3 regions of the Rossellomorea sp. ABR4_004 genome follow, and region 3 is predicted to be linked to each of the others. Evidence: riboswitches for the same ligand, from Rfam matches in the RefSeq annotation. Region 3 holds a riboswitch; each other region holds the start of a gene.
The links. Region 3 has a riboswitch for S-adenosylmethionine ahead of ACXAF2_RS22615 (Fur-regulated basic protein FbpA). Riboswitches for the same ligand answer to the same signal wherever they lie in the genome.
Positions count from the first base shown of each region.

Region 1 (4,236 bases), on a different contig from region 3:
TGTACGCGTAGGAATCACATCATTTGCACAATCTGAACTGGGCGATATCGTATTCGTTGAGTTACCAGAGGTTGGAGATGAGATCAAAGCGGACGAGCCATTCGGTAGTGTTGAATCGGTTAAAACCGTTTCTGAGCTATATGCACCTGTATCTGGTAAGGTGGTAGAAGTGAATGAAGAGCTATCAGATAGCCCTGAATTCGTGAACGAATCACCTTATGAAAAAGCATGGATGATCGTTGTTGAACCTTCAGATGCTGGAGAAGTAGACAAGCTTATGACAGCTGAACAGTATGACGAAATGATTAATGAAGGGTAATTTGTTCCATGCACCTTGAGAATTTCTCAAGGTGTTTTGTTTTTTATTTTGGGTACCATATAAGTAGACGTTTTTTCACATAGAAAGGATGAATACCAATGGTACTTGAGCCTAGGAAATTAGATGTAACCAATAGAGTGACAGGAAAACTTAAAGATGGTGAAGTAGAATTATATTTGGATAATCAGCCGATCGGCAGAATGGCTTTGCCTCTTGACGGAATAACCATGGAGCCGAACTTTGAAGCAAGAGAAAATAAAATATATCAAAACTATACCTCCACAGAAGGCGATCAAGCAAGATATACCGATTGTGATGAGGGTGGCTGGTGTTAGAAAGGCTCGTGGTGCCAGATTCATTTGCGAATCTGGCACCATTTGTATAAATTAGATGGTTTATGCAAACCGCTTGCACTTTTTTTTATAAACATGAGAAAATATAAGTAGAAAGTGGACATCATCTCTTGTTATTTGAATATACTATCGTAATCTTATTTATGAAAGATAAGGTGATGATCATGATGGAACTTGACGAAAAAGTAATCATTGTCGAAGGGACAACGGACAAACGAAAAGTAAGAGATATCATTAAAGAACCGATTGAAATTATTTGTACAAACGGGACCATTAGCATTACGAAAATGGACGAACTCATTGATGCTTTATTGGAAAGGGATGTCTATATATTAGTAGATGCTGATGATGCAGGGGAAAAACTACGTAAGCAATTTAAACGTGAGTTTCCTGAAGCTGAACATTTGTATATTGATCGAATGTACAAGGAAGTGGCCGCAGCTCCGGAGTATCACCTCGCATCCGTTCTTATTGGAGCTAATATAGACGTTCATAAAGAATTTTTAGGAAAAAGGATGATCTAGTTTTGATTGAGGTAAGTAGTACCGAAATTTTAAAACAATCGATAGAAGACCATGCGTTCGAAGCTGTTTATTTATATACACCGATGTGTGGTACCTGTCAGGTTGCAAGCAAGATGATTGACGTCGTGGAGAAGCTTCCACAATCCTTTCATTTTTCGAAGGCAAACCTGAATTACTTGCCCCAATTTGCAGAAGAGCAATCCATCGAAAGTGTACCCTGTCTACTTTTATTTAAAGATGGCGTTGAACAGGAAAGGATTTATGCTTTTCAATCCGTACCATTTTTATATGAAACCCTAAACAAGACGGTGGATAGTTAAAGGGATAAGAGACCTTTTGGGAGAAGGTCTTTTTTATTTGTCTACATTCACCTATTTCTTCATGAAATCCAATTATAGAACGATTTTCTTTCTACATACGAAGACATATTTCTCGGGAAATGTTGCGAATGACATCATTTTTTGACTGGTTATCATCCAAATTCTTACTGTTCGACAAATTAGATGGATCTGTTCAAAACATGTCGAGAAAGTATAAGAGGGGAAAATACCTAAAAGTGGAATTGTAATTATATAGAAGTTTCACTGGGAGGGTATTCATGCGAATAAATTTAGAGGAATTAGTAGATCAATGTCATTCAAGGTATCACTTACGACTCTTATTTCCAGATAGCCCGTTTATTCTTCAGTTTGATTGTGGAAAAAAATTGTACGGTATTTCGATTTCGAGCAAGGGGTGCACAGTGTTGGATGATTTGAATAGGGAGGCTCATTTCGTCATTGAAGGAATGGAGGAAACAGTGGTTTCATTACTAACAGGAGAAGAGCGCTTGTCTCAGCTGATTGAGGAGGGGTCCCTGGAAGTAAGGGGAGGATATCGCCCGCTCTTATTTGTGGAGTCGGTTCTTTGGCTAACAAGATCCAGAGAAAAAGAGCCCGTTGAAGTTTAAACATCAAGCAGAAAAAAATAATTGACACACTCTATATCCGGTGATAGAATCTCTCTTGTAGCAAATTTTCAGAGTCTTTAACTATTCAAATAATTTAATAATATACTTTACTCTTATTTAGAGAGGTGGAGGGACGTGCCCTATGAAGCCCGGCAACCGTCAATGAAAATTGAAATGGTGCCAATTCACTCAAAGCATTTGCTTTGAAAGATGAGAGAAAGGATAGTCCTATATGATTATGCCTTTCTGCTTATCGCAGGAAGGCATTTTTTTGCTTTTAGAAAAAGGAGCAGGAAACATCAGGTAAGTACAACTATAATTCTGATTAAACAGGTCGTTTTACTCCGAAAGAAGGTGGCATACAACATGATTACCATTTCAGATGTGAAGAAAATATATCAATCCAAATCGGGTCCGATCTCAGCCGTTGATGGGGTCAACATTGATATTGCCCAAGGAGAAATTTTTGGGGTGATTGGCTATAGTGGGGCAGGTAAGAGTACGCTGATCCGGATGCTTAATGGTCTTGAAGTTCCTACAGATGGGATAGTGGACGTGAATGGTCAAATCGTTTCCCAGGTAAAGGGGAAAAAACTGAGGGAAGCAAGACAGTCAATAGGCATGATTTTTCAACACTTTAATCTCCTCTGGTCTCGTACTGTAATAGAAAATATCCAGTTCCCATTAGAAATTGCTGGAGTATCAAAGAAAGAGAGAGTTCAAAGAGCTAATGAATTATTGAAGCTTGTAGGTTTGGAAGGCAGAGGAGATGCCTATCCGTCTCAACTGAGCGGCGGACAGAAACAACGAGTGGGGATTGCAAGATCCCTTGCTAACAATCCCGATGTCCTTCTATGTGATGAGGCTACTTCCGCTTTAGATCCACAAACAACCGATTCCATCCTTGATTTATTGGTGGATATTAATAAACGCTTAGGGCTGACGATTGTCCTGATCACTCATGAAATGCACGTGATCCAGAAGATCTGTCACCGTGTTGCAGTCATGGAACAGGGAAAAGTCGTGGAACTCGGGGGTGTATTGGAAGTGTTCAGAAATCCACAAGAGCAAGTGACAAAGCGTTTCGTAAGAGAAGTCTCGGAGGTAAAGGAAACGGGTGAAACCATTGATCACTTACTGACCCAATATCCTAATGGAAAAGTGCTCAAATTTACTTTTGTAGGTGAATCAACTGAGCAGCCGCTCATCACCACGCTGATAAGGAAGTTTGATTTAGGCGTAAACATCCTGCAAGGACAAATCTCCCAAACCCAAAAAGGTGCCTATGGAACGTTATTTGTTCACCTTGATGGGGATGAACAAACCATTAACGATGCATTGGCGTTTGCTCATACGCAACTGGTTCAAGTGGAGGTGTTGAGAGGGTGATTGAAAATTTATTTCCAAATGTAGATTGGGAGAAGATGTGGGAAGCAACTCTCGAAACCCTGTATATGACCGGGATGTCTGTATTGATTACCTTTGTACTCGGAATGATCCTTGGGATTTTACTCTTCCTTACTTCCAAAGAAAATCTATGGGATAACAAACTGACATATACGATAACAAGTGCAGTCGTAAATGTGTTCAGATCGATTCCATTCATTATATTGATCGTGCTGTTAATTCCGTTCACCAAGTTTTTATTGGACACAATCCGTGGAGCGAATGCAGCTCTGCCCGCACTGATCATCGGGGCTGCTCCATTTTACGCCCGCATGGTAGAAATAGCTTTAAGAGAAGTGAACAAAGGCGTCATCGAGGCAGCGAAAGCGATGGGGGCGAAGACGAGCACAATTATATGGAAGGTACTCATACCTGAATCCATGCCGGCTTTGATTTCAGGGATTACGGTGACAGCCATAGCCCTTGTTGGATACACGGCAATGGCAGGGGTCATCGGAGCAGGAGGACTTGGTAACTTAGCTTATTTAGACGGCTTCCAACGAAGCAGGGAAGACGTGACGATCGCCGCAACCATTATGATTTTACTCATTGTGTTTGCAATTCAGATATTGGGTGATTTCTTTACAAATAAATTAGATAAACGATAAAAGGAGAGAAATTTAATGAAAAAATGGGTAGCAGGAG
Region 1 covers NZ_JBSWVM010000001.1:1,550,264-1,554,499, reverse strand. The annotation lists gene gcvH (glycine cleavage system protein GcvH) at 1-319, shown strand, start outside; gene ACXAF2_RS08220 (YusG family protein) at 418-654, shown strand; gene ACXAF2_RS08215 (toprim domain-containing protein) at 837-1,196, shown strand; gene ACXAF2_RS08210 (thioredoxin family protein) at 1,202-1,516, shown strand; gene ACXAF2_RS08205 (SCP2 sterol-binding domain-containing protein) at 1,795-2,145, shown strand; SAM riboswitch class I at 2,256-2,362, shown strand; gene ACXAF2_RS08200 (methionine ABC transporter ATP-binding protein) at 2,512-3,534, shown strand; gene ACXAF2_RS08195 (methionine ABC transporter permease) at 3,531-4,199, shown strand; gene ACXAF2_RS08190 (MetQ/NlpA family ABC transporter substrate-binding protein) at 4,215-4,236, shown strand, end outside.
Region 1: another riboswitch for S-adenosylmethionine. It lies ahead of ACXAF2_RS08200 (methionine ABC transporter ATP-binding protein); the one in region 3 lies ahead of ACXAF2_RS22615 (Fur-regulated basic protein FbpA).

Region 2 (4,236 bases), on a different contig from region 3:
AACCCTTTTTGAAGATCGATAATTAATTCATCCACGTTTTCAAGTCCTACTGATAATCGTAATAAACCATCTGTAATCCCTCTTTTTTCCCGTTCTGCTTTTGGCATGGAAGCATGTGACATCCTTGATGGATAGGATAGAATTGATTCAACAGCTCCTAAACTGACCGCGAATACGGGAATGTTTACATTTTGAATGAGTTGCTTCACTTCCTCTGCCCCTTTTAACCGGAAGGAAAGAACCGCCCCAGGACCCTCTGCTTGGCGAACTTGGATTTCACGACCGGGATGATAGCTCAATCCAGGGTAATACACTTCTTCTACTTCTTTTCTCTTTTCTAAGAAAGCCGCAATCTTATATGCCGATTCTGATGACTCCTTCAATCGTACGTGCAGTGTTTTCATTCCTCTTAAGAGCAGCCAACAATCCTGAACACCCAGGACAGCACCAAACGAATTCTGTAAGAAAGCTAGTTTACCGGCAATCTCTTCATTTCCCGTTACGGCAAGTCCTGCCAAAACATCACTATGTCCTGCAAGGAACTTCGTTGCACTGTGTAGTACAACATCCACACCAAGGCTGATCGGTCTTTGCAGCAGGGGAGTCATGAATGTATTATCAAGAAAAGTTAAACATCCATTAGCCTTGGCAAGCTTTACAACTCCTTCAATATCGGTGATATTCAGAAGCGGATTGGACGGTGTCTCCATATAAATCACTTTCGTATTGTGCTTGATTGAACAAGCCACTTCATGTAAATCCTTCATGTTTACAAACGAATATTCAATGCCGAATTTAGTGAGGACCTCGGTAATCATTCTGTATGTCCCACCGTACACTTCTTCTGATACGAGTACATGATCTCCACTCGACAATAATAAGAAGCTTGTGGAGATTGCCGCCATCCCAGATGAAAAGGCAAAGCCTCTTACTCCACCTTCCATTTCCGCAATCGTTTCTTCAACCGTCTCCCTTGTCGGATTTCCCGAACGGCTATAGTCATACGTTCCATATTGATCAAAATCCTGTTGATGAAAGGTTGTAGCATGATGTAGGGGTGTAGAGACCGCTCCTGTTTCTTTATCATATCCGTGAGAATGGATGAGTGACGTCTGAAGTGAAAATGGTTTTTTACTCATACGTAAGCACCTCTTTTTCCAATTGTTGAAAAACATTCTCCAGGTCTTCAATCAGGTCAGCAATAAATTCAATTCCTACAGAGAACCGCAGGAGTCTGTTGCAGATACCCAATCTATTTCTTTCTTCTTCAGGAATGTCTGCATGTGTTTGGGTAGCGGGATAAGTGATAAAGCTTTCGACCCCTCCTAAACTTTCAGCAAACGTAATAACTTTTAAGTGTTGGAGAAAAGGAGAAACCCATTCTTCCTTTGCGATACGAAAAGAGAGCATGCCTCCTTTTCCAGGATATAAAACGTCTGTTACACATTCATGCGAATCAAGATACTCCGCTAATTCTCTTGCATTTTTTTCGTGCTGGGCCATTCTGAGACTAAGGGTTTTCATTCCTCTTAATAAGAGCCAACAATCAAAAGGGGCGAGAACCGCACCGATTGAATTTTGAATGGTATAGATTTTATCCGCCAACTCCTCTGTGTTTACAATCACAACACCTGCCAGCACGTCATTATGTCCCCCTAAGTATTTCGTGGCGCTGTGAATAACAATGTCTGCTCCTTCAGTTAGTGGCTTCTGCAGAATAGGTGTGTAGAAGGTATTGTCTACAATTAAAAGCAATCCGTTATCCTTAGCGAGCACAGCAACCTCAGAAATACTTGCTTCATTCATTAATGGATTGGTTGGTGTTTCAAGGAAGATGGCCTTCGTTCTCTTACAAATTTGACCTTCTATGGAGCCGGCATCACTTGTATCGACGAAATGAAATTTGATCCTATATTGTGCTTCATACTGTGCGAATAAACGGTAGCTCCCTCCATATAGGTCTTTCGAAACAATCAATTCGTCCCCGCTGGAAAATAAGCTGAGGATTGCCTGAATGGCCGCCATCCCCGAGCTGAAGGCAAACCCTCTGTGCCCTTCCTCCAATTGAGTGAGGATATCTTCCAAGGTGGCGCGGGTTGGATTTCCTGTTCTACTGTAATCATAGCCTGTCGATTGCCCAATGCCCTTATGTTCATAGGCAGTAGATAAATGAATGGGCAAGCTCACAGCACCCGTTGCAGGATCTTTCCGATTTCCTGCCTGGACAAGCATTGTATCAATATGTTTTTTCACCATTCTTCTCTCCTTTTCTATCTTGAATACGAAAAGGGAAAAAACAAAAAAACCTTCTTAATGAAAATAAGAAGGTTTTGTACGTTCGTTCTCCCTCTTATCGTCCAAGTTGACATCAACTTGCTGGAATTAGCACCATACCAAAACTCGCGGCTGGTTGCTGAGGTGTCTTCGGGCCAGTCCCTCTACCTCTCTTGATAAGAAACTATATGATTTTGTGAAAAATAACTTTCCCATAACTTATAACAAAGAAGAAGAAATGTCAATGAGAATTATGAATTATCTGAAAAACAAAATGATCATTGCGATTCCTTATTTTTTCTATTTCAATGATAAATTCCTATTTTCCTTTTAATCTCTTTCATAAATGGGATTGTTTTTTCCCGTGCTTTTTTTGCTCCATTTAGTAAGATCGCATCCAGCATATGGGGACTCGCCATCAGTTCTTCATATTTCGATCTCGGTTCTTCGATAAAAGAGTTCATTACTTGGAATAACTCTTTTTTCGCTTCTCCCCACCCTATTCCTTCTTGAAATCTCCTTCTCATTTCTTCACCTTGATTTAAAGTTGCAAATTCTTTATATAGCGCAAAAATGACGGAGGAGTCAGGATCCTTGGACTCTTCAGGGGGTGATGAATCTGTTTTGATTTTATTAATTAATTTTTGAAGCTTTTTTGGTTCTTCAAATAATGGAATGGTGTTGTTATAACTTTTAATCATTTTACGTCCGTCTAGACCCGGAAGAACAGCCGTTTCTTCGTGGATGACATATTCAGGGATGACAAAAATATCTCCATATTGTTTGTTAAAGCTTTCAGCTATGTCTCGGGCAATTTCAACATGCTGTATCTGATCTTTTCCGACAGGTACCTTCTCGGTTTGAAAAAGGAGGATATCAGCTGCCATTAAAATTGGATAGGTGAATAATCCCATATTGACTCCAGCATCGACATCTTTGCCGCTTTCTTTATTTTCTTCAACTAATGATTTATATGCGTGGGCGCGATTCATTAATCCTTTCGGTGCAAAACAAGACAGAATCCAACTCAATTCAAAGATTTCAGGTACATCAGATTGACGATAAAAGATCGCTCGATCGGGATTCAAACCTAATGCTAACCAAGCTGCTGCCACTCCATAAGATAGTTCTTTCATTTCATGCTTATCATGTATCTTCGTTAACCCATGATAATCCGCAACAAAATAAGCTGTGTTGTAGGATCGGTTCTCAGCCAATTGTAATGCCGGTTTGATTGCACCAATATAATTCCCCAAATGAATACGGCCTGTTGGTTTAATACCAGTCAGAACTTGTCTTTTCATATCAATTCCCTCCACTGAAAAATAATAAAAACAAACACAAAAAGGGCTTCTCATCCTCTAAAAAAGGACGGGAAACCCGTGGTGCCACCTTCATTCGCTTACACTTTAGTAAACGCACTCATCTGTACAGAAGTCGCCTTCGATACATCGTCTCTTTTATCGGTGAGACCTTCCGCCATAACCTACTTATTTTCAGCCTGGATGCTCAAAAGCCCATTCAACGATTTCACCATACTGATTCTCACCAGCCATCAGCTCTCTGAAATGTTTCGTTCGTCTACTCTTCTTCCTCATCGCATTTACCTATTTAATGTGTTTCCATTATTTTAATGTATGGGGAAATAATGGTCAAGTGGATGTAAACACATATTAGATTTCTTTGGATGAAAGAGGAAGGAAAAGCTTTATGCCTCTCTTATTGAATGGAAGAAATTTCATATCAGCGATCAGATGACTGGCATATCCGATTACACATGCTTCAAATACCCCATCAATCATTAAAGATGACTCTAGATAATGTGCAATCACGCCATAATATACGATTCCAAGGACAGAGTGAGTATAACTTCGATGTGAAACGAATGAGGCAATGAAAATATAGATACCTAACAACCATAACCATGTTTCATTCAACTGCCAACCGCATGCTGTCACACCG
Region 2 covers NZ_JBSWVM010000003.1:95,241-99,476, forward strand. The annotation lists gene metC (cystathionine beta-lyase) at 1-1,139, opposite strand, end outside; gene ACXAF2_RS17555 (methionine biosynthesis PLP-dependent protein) at 1,132-2,256, opposite strand; SAM riboswitch class I at 2,348-2,457, opposite strand; gene ACXAF2_RS17560 (tryptophan--tRNA ligase) at 2,580-3,578, opposite strand; T-box leader at 3,639-3,881, opposite strand; gene ACXAF2_RS17565 (metal-dependent hydrolase) at 3,948-4,236, opposite strand, start outside.
Region 2: another riboswitch for S-adenosylmethionine. It lies ahead of ACXAF2_RS17555 (methionine biosynthesis PLP-dependent protein); the one in region 3 lies ahead of ACXAF2_RS22615 (Fur-regulated basic protein FbpA).

Region 3 (4,236 bases):
ACCCACTCCATAATATGAAGAACCGGCCAGCTTCACGCCTGGTAGCTGGTTTGCCAGATTGTTATCTAATGAATGGACAGACTGACTGTGCTCAAGATGATAATTTGGCATCAGATCTTTCCAATTCGTAACTTCAACAGAAACCGGGTCACAGTCTATACCTATGCTTTTTCTGATATCCTCCAGTGCCGTGCTTACAAGTTCTGCCTTGCTATATTCTTTCAAGTCATTGTAATGAAGGTTTGTACTTTTATAAAAAAGTCTCAATAATAGTCTTTGGTTATTGGATGTATGCTTCCACTTCCGACTCGTCCATGTGCATGCATCGCATTTCACATCTCTGCCGTTTGATACGATAAAGCCTGTCCCATCAGCAGGAAGGTCCGCATCTGGAATGTTAAATCCGAGGTAGATCGAAATCAGTGAAGAGTTTTTCAGTTTATTAAAATCAGGTTCCAGTTGTTCATGAGTTAGTAACTTTTGGGTTACATCATGAGGTGTTGCGAAAACTACATAATCCGCTTGAATGCTACCATGACCATTAAGAGTGAGTTTGTATTTATCGCCCGTTTTTTGGAAATCTTTTGTTTCTATGCCTTTTAAAATTGTGGTACTGGAGCATTGTTCTTCTAAACGTTCAATGATGGTTGATAAACCATTTTTAAACGAGATGAACTTTTTTTGGGATGCCCCTTGGAATTTTTGTTTATTTGCTGATAAACCCTTCATGATACTGCCGTAATCATTTTTATAATCTAGTAAGTACGGAAGTGTCGAAGCCATAGTAAGTTTATGCAAGTTCCCCGAATAAACCCCTGATAATACTGGAGCTATCTGTTTCTCGACAAGTTCCTTACCCAGGAATGCTTCTAGAAATTCACCGATGGAACTCTCTTTTGTAAAATGTGTATTTTCCGTTTCTAGGTCTTTAAGGGCATTAATCTTCCCTTCTTCTGACACCAGGGTGCTACTTTTAAGTGAATCAACTGACATGGGAATTCCGAAAATCGTGTCTTGGGGAATCTCGTGTAATTCGCCATTTGTGTATATGTAGGATGTGCCTGTTTCATTATAGACCAGTTCCTCTTGAAGTTGAAGTTCTTCAACTAGAGACAGAACCCCTTCATTTCGGGCTACGATGGAATCTGCTCCTGCTTCCATAATGAATTCGCCTTCTCTTATGGTTCTAATTTTGCCGCCAAGCTGCAGATCTCGCTCGATTAAGATTAACTCGATATCTATTTCTCGTTCTTTGGACATTTTTTGAAGATGGTACAGAGCTGTTAATCCTGTAATTCCTCCACCTACGACAACCACTGTCTTCATACGATTCACTCCAATAATTGCGTTTATGTATACAGATTATCATGTTTTTTGTTTATTAGAAAAAGATTCTGTGTCTGATTTGGGAAAAAATATGGGTATGAAGGTTAGTTTCAACATGTATATATTATTTTCATTAACCCTCTTCTGATTCATCACTCAATTCCTAGTTGACAACTAAGAATACTTATATATATAATGTAAGAAATCAATGACAACTATATAGCCACTTATCCAGAGAGGTAGAGGGACCGGCCCGATGATGCCTCAGCAACAGATTCTACATCGTAGAACACTGTGCTAATTCCACAAGCTTTGTGCTTGAAAGATGAGTTGAAGTTTTATACTTAAAGCCTTCTTCTTATCTATTAGGGAGAGGGCTCTTTTCAATAAAAGAGCCACTTCCAATGTTCGAATACTAATAAGAGGAGTGATCCAACATGGGGAAAATTCTCCAGGAATCTATTCATAATCGCAAAAATGAGTTAATAAACAAATTAATTGTCCACAACATTTTCAAAAAAGGGGACAAACAATTATTCGAGCTGACGTTGCAAGAACTTGAGGATGAATACAAATATCTTCAAAAGGAATGCCATCCGCATAGTGATGTTGGGTCCATCCATTGGAAAAATTGTGCGAAATTAAGCAGTTAATAAGCAGCAATCCTAGGTTGTGGACTGCTTACTTATTTTTCTATAGTTAAACAAAATGTCTGCATTCATCAGCACATCCTCCTCGTGGTGATTCTAGTTTTTCTTAACAAAATTGATTCATATATAAACGATCTACTCCTTATTTAAAAAATTCTTTCAAAAACATTCCAAATGTCTTATTCTGATAATCTATCATCTCTTACAAAGGAATTAATATATGACTTCCATCCTGCAGCATTTCATGAACGAATTCATCGGCTTAGATAGTTGGTCTCTCATTTTCATCAGTATTTTCATTAATATACTCATCAGTATTCTTGGTTTCCTGCCAAGTGTCTTCTTAACGGCCTTTAATATTTCCGCATTTGGGTTTTGGCCAGGAATCGGTATTTCCATACTTGGTGAATCCCTAGGGGCCATTGTTAGTTTTTATTTGTACCGAAAAGGAATGAAGTTTGCAGGTATTGATCAGATTCTGTCAAACAAATACTTTCTTAAATTAAAAGAAGCGTCTGGTACGGAATGGATCTTTCTTCTATTCTTGTTCCGCATGGTTCCATTTGTTCCTTCAAGTGTAGTAACCGTTGCCGCTGCCTTTAGCTCTATTTCTATTGTTGCCTTTTCTATGATCAGTTCTGTCGGAAAGATTCCTTCGTTGTTGATTGAGGCATTCGTGGTGATGAATGTGTTGGATGCGGATAAGGGCACGGTCATTTTATTGGCAGGTTCGATGATGGTTGGGATACTATATTTGGGATATCGTTGGTGGAAGAACAATAGATTATAATTGTGTCAGTTACGGACACCACTCTCCTCGGGAAAAGAAAAAAGACGTCCACCACATGGCGTACGTCTTTTCTCCCTTTCATTTATTGTGCATTTACCTCGACAGCATCCTTCTTGTGATATTCTGCAAAGATCTCCGCGAACGCTTCTGTAGAGTTATACAATTCCACTAAATTATTTTCCACTCCGCCAAACTCAAGTAACATGGCTCTCTCGGTTAGGTCCTGATTGTAAACCCCGTTACCTTCTGCTCTTGTTTTGATGAAAACTCCACGGCTGATGCCAGGATATTTTTCCTCCAGTTTAGCATTCAATTCCTTTGCGATCTTAAGGTTCTTTTCGAAGTTTTTGTTTTCTTTCCCTACGATAAAAAATAAGCGGGCATAGTTTTTACCGTTAATGGTTTTGGTCGTGATGCTCCGTGGCTGAGAATCCCGATGGATATCGATCAAGTACGTTAAGTCATCGTTTTGGGCAATGGCTTCTTGTACTAGTCCCCTTGATAACTGATAGGATTCAAAATATGTCCATGACTTGTCTTTGAGTGCTTTGTTTACATCTGTCTTATCCTGAACTGCCCCAATCCCCCTTGCTTCAAGCTCTTGCTTTAATTTGGACCCTACAGCAATGACGTTAACCTTCTCGTTGGTACTCGCTGGATCTTTCGAATCGTTATTTTTAATTAGCGGGCTGAACGCTTCCCAGCTGTGTGAATGATAGATGTAGACGGATTTTTCATCAATCTCTTGAACTCCGTTTCCTGAATTGTTGTTTGCCTGATCAATTTGGCTCTGATCGATTTCCTGATCTTTCAACTGATCTTCTGTTGGAGCCGGTGATTCATTTGGAAGGTTGGTAATGTCCGTCCCCTTCCCCGCAACAGCTATGTGAGTATGATAATTTTCGATTCCTGGGATTTCCCGTCCAAATAAACTTCGCGGATCAAGGAGTGAAACATTCGTGACACTTTCCAACCAATCAAAATCATTGTTTAATGCTGCCTCATTTGTAACACGCAATCCTGTCATTTCCTGTGACAACAACATAAGAAATGTTTCCTTCGGGACTAGTTCCGACATTGATGAATACAGTAAACTATCCACCCTCAATTTAATGGCAGTTGATGAAATCAACCACACGGTCAAGTACATGAGTACAATACCGATCAATACTACCCGAATGATGGCCTTCATAGAGACGAATACTAGTGGGACTAAGCTATTGTTGTTTCGAGACTTATACGACATCATCAGTACCCCTATATAAAGTATTTAATAGTTAACTTTATGCAGGGGGATGATAGAGTAGAAGGTTTTTTCCGGGATTCGGTCGGATTTCCTATTTCGCCTTATACCGTGAAATCATTTTCAACCTTTAGTTTAAGTGCATTTCGAAGTAATTCTTGAACGACTGCTGCGAAAATGGAAATGGTGACAGACGCAAAGCTGATAATGATCCCAACCATAGCAAT
Region 3 covers NZ_JBSWVM010000008.1:21,307-25,542, reverse strand. The annotation lists gene ACXAF2_RS22620 (protoporphyrinogen oxidase) at 1-1,326, opposite strand, end outside; SAM riboswitch class I at 1,551-1,658, shown strand; gene ACXAF2_RS22615 (Fur-regulated basic protein FbpA) at 1,764-1,979, shown strand; gene ACXAF2_RS22610 (TVP38/TMEM64 family protein) at 2,197-2,766, shown strand; gene spoIIP (stage II sporulation protein P) at 2,849-4,012, opposite strand; gene ACXAF2_RS22600 (DUF2975 domain-containing protein) at 4,114-4,236, opposite strand, start outside.